Regions from separate parts of the Listeria rocourtiae subsp. hofi genome, predicted to be linked through region 2. Evidence: predicted binding sites of a transcription regulator. Region 2 holds the regulator's gene; the other holds the start of a gene.
The links. Region 2 encodes NrdR, which represses ribonucleotide reductase genes. Its sites were predicted from a motif close to AACACNATATATNGTGTT; they were not measured.
Positions count from the first base shown of each region.

Region 1 (3,430 bases), on a different contig from region 2:
CCCATACTTATACAAAATCGGCGCATTCTCCGGTTTCGCCTCACGAACCCGCTCCAGCCTGAAAAGTAACGCATCTTTCACCGTCTGCATCCGCTCCGTGAAAATTTCCCAGAATCGCTTTTTATCGCCATCACTTTGGATTGCTATTCTCGGCACATTGAGCGTCACAACTCCCAAGTTATTACGCCCGGCATTCACAAACTCCCCATCCGCATTTTGCCACGCTGGTAAGAAAGAACGGCAACCCATCGGCACCTTAAAATCCCCAACCAAGCGCACGAGCGAATCATAATTCAGCACATCTGGGTACATCCTTTTCGCCGAGCATTCAAGTGCCAACTGCTTAATATCATAGTTCGCGTCTGCGATATCCAAATTCGTCCCCCGCTTTATCGAGAAAACCAGCTTCGGAAAAATCGCCGTCTGCTTATCTTTACCAATCCCACCAAGTCGAACCTTCAAAATTGCTATTTGTATCTCACGCGCAAACCAGTCCTGCCCAAGACCAAAGCCAAGCGTCACAAACGGAGTCTGGCCGTTACTCGTGTACAGCGTATTGATCTCATACTCTAAACTCTGCATTGCGTCATAAATATCTTTTCGCGTCCGTTCTTGCGCAAATTCCTCCCTGCGCTCCGCCAAAACCCATTTTTCCGCCTCGCGCATGTGCTTCGCATAATTTTGTTTCGCATACGTTGCCAAAACTTCATCAATCCGGTCCACCGAGCAACCACCGTACTGTGAACTCGCCACATTCGCGATAATTTGCGCAATCTGTGCGGTCGCCGTCTGAATCGATTTCGGACTTTCCACATTCGCATTCCCAATCGTAAAACCATTTGCGAGCATCCCTGCAATATCAATCAAACAACAATTTGTCATCGCGTGATACGGGCTGTAATCCAAATCATGAAAATGAATATCTCCCTTCAAATGAGCGTTCGCCACATGCTTAGGCAACATATATTTCAACGCATAACTCTTCGCAACCGCACCAGCCGTCAAGTCCCGCTGCGTATTAAAAACCGTTGCATCCTTATTCGCATTCTCGTTTACAACTGTTTTATCCCGATCCAGCAACTTCTGCACGCTCGCCGTCAAATCCGTCATACTCGCCCGCTTGGAATCCCGATCATGACGATATTCAATATAAGCTCGCGCCACATCTGGGTATGTAGATTTCATCAGCTGATTCTCGACCACATGCTGAATCTCATCAATTGTCATCTCCATATCACTTGGTAAAATTTTCACAATATCAACCAAAATAGATTCCAAATAAGCCGGATCATCCACGCCACAACTCATCATAGAAGCCTGCACTGCATTGCGAATCTTAATTAGGTCAAAACCAACCTTTCGTCCATCCCTTTTAATAACCAACTGCTCTGCTTCCTTTTCCACGTACATTATCTTCGCTTCCCTTCAACCACTATATATTGTATCTACATTTACATTATGGCACAATATAATGTTTTTTTCTAACAGAAATCGATGCAAATCAGAAAATAGGCTATTCGAACGAACTTTCAAAAAAGGCTTGCCAAGAGAGAATGTGATTAAATCAACAATCGTATTTCACCAGATAATAATGATTACATAGTGAAGAGGCTAATGGCTTATTTATTCAAAAAAACCTCCAAATCCAACAGACAGATTCCGAGGTTCCATCTTCTCTATTCAGCTATATAATTATACTTCTTCCGTAACCATTCTGCGTCTATCTTTCGGTTCTCAATCTCGTGCCGGTAATAAAGCACAACGGAACCTTTTTTTATTTTGCTTATTTTTCCCCGGGACACTAGGGAAAAGAAGCATTGTCGGGATATATCAAGGTATTCAATCGCTTCTTTGGTTGACAAGAAATATTCATCTAGCATCTCTATTAATTCCTTATTTTCCATGATGCCCTCCTATTTCCTCACTTCTAAATGCGCTCGAAGTTTCGTCAAGCCTTCATGCAACGCGACTTCACTCTTCCAACCAAGCAAATCTTCGGCGCGCTGTGCATCCAAAACAGAACGTCTCACATCACCAGCTCGCGGTGCTTCAATAAAAATCGCCACATCTTTTTCAAAAACGGTAAGAATTTCTTTATAAATATCTAAAATCGCGATTTCTTCTCCGGTGCCGACATTTACAACCGTATTCGCTGGTTTTTGGCTGGCTAGTTTATTAATTTCAACAACATCGCCTACATAAACGTAATCACGTGTACAGCCATTTGGCATGTCCGGGTAAGTCATCAATACAGATGGTTTTTCTGCTAGAATGTTGTTTAGAAAAATCGGAATAACACCACATTCGCCGTCTGGAACTTGTCTTGGACCGTAGATATTAGCGTAACGCACAACGGTGAAGTCATAGCCATATTGTGCGGCGTACATTTCGATATATTTTTCACCTGTAAACTTTGTTAATGCATACGGGGAAATTAGTTGAGGCGTATCTGTTTCAGAAGATTTCTCGTCGCCTTCGATTTTCTTACTAAGCGCGCCACCTGATGATACGTAAATAAAATTCTCGATCGGATGGGCTTTCACACAGTCTAGAATTGTCATCAGGCCAACAAGGTTGATGTCTAAATCGTAGCTTGGGTTTTCAACAGAATATGCAACGGATTTTTGGGCTGCGTGGTGATTGATTTCGTTTGGCTTATATGCTTGGAAAATTTGCATCATCAGCTCGCGATCGCGAATATCACCTTGAACAAATGTGAATGCTGGGTGCTTGATAATCTCAGATAAGTTGTTTAAATTACCTGATACTAAGTTATCGACACAGACAACGTTATAACCTTCTGCAATATACATTTCACAAAGATGTGATCCGATAAAACCTGCGCCACCTGTAACTAAAATTGTTTTTTTCATTGTTTTGCCTCCTGATTTTTATTTTGACTGCGGTATTCGTTGTTTAATGCGACCATGTAGATTGTTGCGAGTACAAGGAAGATACTTGTATTAGATACTAAAACAGTATCGATTGGGCTTGTCATTAGTGCGTAGACGATTGGTAGGAAAATGAGGAATTTGATTTGGTACGTGCTACCGACAATTTCTTTATACAATAACCAGAGTATATAACCGATGATAACGATGATGAAAAACATGCCTAGATAGCCGAGTTCGCCAATAATCATCGCCCAGTAGGAGTCGGTAACAAAGTTTGGATTTTCTTGTGTAAGTCCCCATACGCGGGAAATGCCATATTGTTCGTAAAGCGGTGAATAGTTTAGGCGGGATGCGTTGGAACCGAACATACCAAGCCCTGCGCCAAATGGAGCGTGCTCGCTGGCAATCGTTAAACTTGTATCTAGCAAAACACCACGCGCTTCCCCGTCTGTTCCTAGGAATTGATTGCTGATTCGGTCACTTCCCAACCAGTAGAAGACAGCCCCAACAATTGCATAGATGTAGATTGGAATTCG
Region 1 is NZ_CAUYTL010000024.1:9,921-13,350, reverse strand. It holds gene nrdD (anaerobic ribonucleoside-triphosphate reductase) at 1-1,410, opposite strand, end outside; gene R8925_RS10690 (helix-turn-helix domain-containing protein) at 1,677-1,904, opposite strand; gene R8925_RS10685 (SDR family NAD(P)-dependent oxidoreductase) at 1,914-2,873, opposite strand; gene R8925_RS10680 (hypothetical protein) at 2,870-3,430, opposite strand, start outside.
Region 1: a site for NrdR is predicted at 1,429-1,446, ahead of nrdD (anaerobic ribonucleoside-triphosphate reductase). Genes of this name have one in related genera too.

Region 2 (3,430 bases):
AACAATCATGGCAGAAGCAGTTGCACTCGGCGGCTCCACTATCCGCACATATGTGAACTCACAAGGAAAGATTGGCGGTTACCAAGATAAACTTCAAGTATATGGAGAAAAAGGAAATCCATGCCCTGTGTGTGGCACGCCGATTGTGAAAATCAAACTGAACGGCAGGGGTACGCACTTTTGCCCGAAATGCCAGAAGTAGGTGGCGAAAATGGCTTATATTATCGGTTTAACAGGTGGAATCGCGAGCGGAAAAAGTACAGTTAGTAGGATGTTTCACGAGGCTGGTTTTCCGATCGTCGATGCAGATATTGCGGCAAGAAAAGTTGTTGAAAAAGGTACAGAAGGAGCGCGCCAACTCCGAGCTATTTTTGGTGTAGAAATTTTTCAAGAGGACGGGGAACTCAATCGGCAGAAATTGGGAGGAATTATTTTTCATGATTCTGAAAAGCGTGAGGCTCTGAATGCTGTTGTACACCCGCTTGTGAGGCAATGGATGTTGAGCGAGCGTGACCGGTTGATAGCGAGTGGTCATGCGGTAATCGTTTTCGATATCCCACTTTTGATAGAAAGCAAGTTGCAAGAAATGGTAGACACAATCATCGTAGTTTATGTGGATGCAAAAACGCAATTGGAACGATTGATGGAACGAAACAATTTTTCAAAAAATGAAGCCAAAGCCAGAATTGCGAGTCAAATGCCGTTAATGGATAAAATTAGCTACGCGGATATCGTGATCGATAATTCGCATACGTTAGACGAGACGAAACAACAAGTAAACGAATTAATCCAGACCTTTTTAAAGTAGAAGCATAGGCGTCAGTCATGGTATACTGGTAAAAAGTAATAACATAAAATAGGAGTGGATGACAATGAAATGTCCATCTTGTAAAGGTAATAGCTCGCGCGTTGTGGATTCAAGACCTGCGGATGATGGAAATTCCATTCGGCGTCGCAGAGAATGTGAATCGTGTGGTTTTCGCTTCACAACATTCGAAAAAGTCGAGGAAAGTCCACTAATTGTCGTCAAAAAAGATGGCGTGCGTGAAGAATTTGCTAGAGAGAAAATATTGCGCGGACTCATTCGAGCTTGTGAAAAACGACCAGTTTCCGTGGAACAGTTAGAAGATGTGGTAAATGCGGTTGAGCGTGAACTTCGTAGCATCGGTGAAAGTGAAGTATCCTCCCATTTGATTGGTGAAAAATTAATGGATAAATTAGCTGTCTTAGATGAGGTTGCTTACGTGCGTTTTGCCTCCGTATATCGCCAATTCAAAGATATCAGCGTTTTTGTAGAAGAGCTCAAAGATTTAATGAATAAGACAAAACAGGAGTAAGAAAGGTGAAGTAGAGTGGCAGAATTTTGGATGGAGTTACAGCCGGTCGATAGCTACGAAGTGAAAGCGAATGGCGTGTTATCAGAAAAGGACCGCAAGATTATGACTTTTTTATATCAGCCATTAATGGGCGCGGAATGTTTGGCTCTCTACGACACGCTTGTCACAGAGGTAGAAGAAAATCGCCTTTGGTCGGAGAATCATAGCCATACGCAACTATTAAATTTACTTGGCATTGGTTTATCTAGTCTTTTCCAAGCGCGATTGAAGCTCGAAGGACTCGGTTTGCTGCGTAGTTTCGTACGAACGACAGGTGAATCCCGGCATTACATATATGAAATGGCAGCACCACTTTCTCCAGAACAATTTTTTTCCGACGGACTTCTAAATATTTATTTATATAGTAAAATCGGCAACGCACAGTACCAGCGATTGCGCCGCTTTTTTTCTGATGAGCCAATGCTAGAGAACGGTTTTGATGAAGTGACGCGCTCGTTTCAAGACGTATTTGAGACGTTTAGCGGGAGTGAATTGCCAATTAGTACAGTTGAAAATGGCGAACCGATGGGGCGGGCGACATCTCGAGGTGTGACACTGGATGATAAGGGGTTTGATTTTGCGGTGATGTTGCAAAGTTTATCGCCAACCATGTTATCGCGAAATGCAGTTACAGAAGAAGTGCGTGCCTGTATTCTGAAATTACACGCGATTTATGCTGTAGAAGAGCTTGATATGGTACATTATTTATATCGCTCGGTGCAAGCGGATGGTTCGCTAGATTTGGATTATTTACGAAAAATTGTGCGAGATGGTTACCAATTACAGAATAATCGATTGCCGGAACTGAGGGCGAAAACGGAAACAAAACTTGTTCCCAAACAGGACCTGGAGTATGGCAAAGGTGCATCTATCGAGGAACACGCGAAATATTTAGAGGGATTAACACCATACCAACTTTTAATTAACATTAGTAATGGTGCTGTGCCTGCGGAAACTGATCTTAAAGTTATTGATGAGGTGATGACGACTCAGGATTTGTCTTCGTCAGTAATGAATGTTTTGATTGAGTATGTTTTATTACAATCAGAAGGAAAAATTGCTAAGAACTATATGCTAACAATTGCAGCACACTGGAAGAGGAAAAATATTCAGACTGCGCTGGAAGCGATGAACCTTGCGAGGTATGAACATGAAAAATATCAGAAACTAAAAGATAAAAGAGAGGTTAAAAAAGCATCTGGAAATAACAGGAGCAAAGTTGTGAAAAAAGAAAATTTGCCAGATTGGTTCGATAAGAAAGATGGGGACTATAGTGAAAAGCCATTAAGTAATCAAGAACAAGAAGAACTTGAGCGCAAAGTAGCAGAGGCTAAAAAGCGATTAAACAAGAAGTAGGTGAGAATAATGGATAAAATTGAGCAAACATTAGGTCAGCTTTTTAAAGGGCGCGATTTTGAAAAAGAATATGAGATGTTAAAACAAAAAGTTCTTTCATATCCTCCAATCATATCTTTTCTGAATGAGAATAAAGAATTATTGAACGAACAAACCGTTAATCAAAACCTCTCTAAATTATATGAATTTATGCTAGAACACAAAAAAAATCAAAACAAAGAAGAGACATTAATGCCAGGATATGCCCCAAAACTTAGTTTAGAAGGTAGCTATATAAGTGTAGTTTATTATGCTACAGAAGAAAAAAAGCAGGCAGATCGTAAAAAGGCCTTTGAAAAAAGGATTCGTTCGCTATATATGCCAAAGCAGATATTAGAAGCTAATTTAAATGATTTCGATCTAGACAATGCTTCGAGGAATGCAGCTTTTATTGCTGCTGAAGAATTTTTGAGTGCCTATAAAGATTCAAAATCAGTAAAAATGTTAAAAGGACTATATATTCATGGCGAATTTGGAACTGGGAAATCCTATTTACTAGGAGCGATTGCCAAAAATCTTGCAGAATTTGGGGTTACCTCGACGCTAGTATATTTGCCTGAATTTATGCGTGAAATTAAGCAATCTATAGCTGACAACACTGTGGGTGATAAGATTCAATTCGCCAAAGAGACCGATATATTAATGTTAGATGACATTGG
Region 2 is NZ_CAUYTL010000002.1:65,534-68,963, forward strand. It holds gene mutM (DNA-formamidopyrimidine glycosylase) at 1-202, shown strand, start outside; gene coaE (dephospho-CoA kinase) at 212-808, shown strand; gene nrdR (transcriptional regulator NrdR) at 873-1,337, shown strand; gene R8925_RS01695 (replication initiation and membrane attachment family protein) at 1,353-2,732, shown strand; gene dnaI (primosomal protein DnaI) at 2,742-3,430, shown strand, end outside.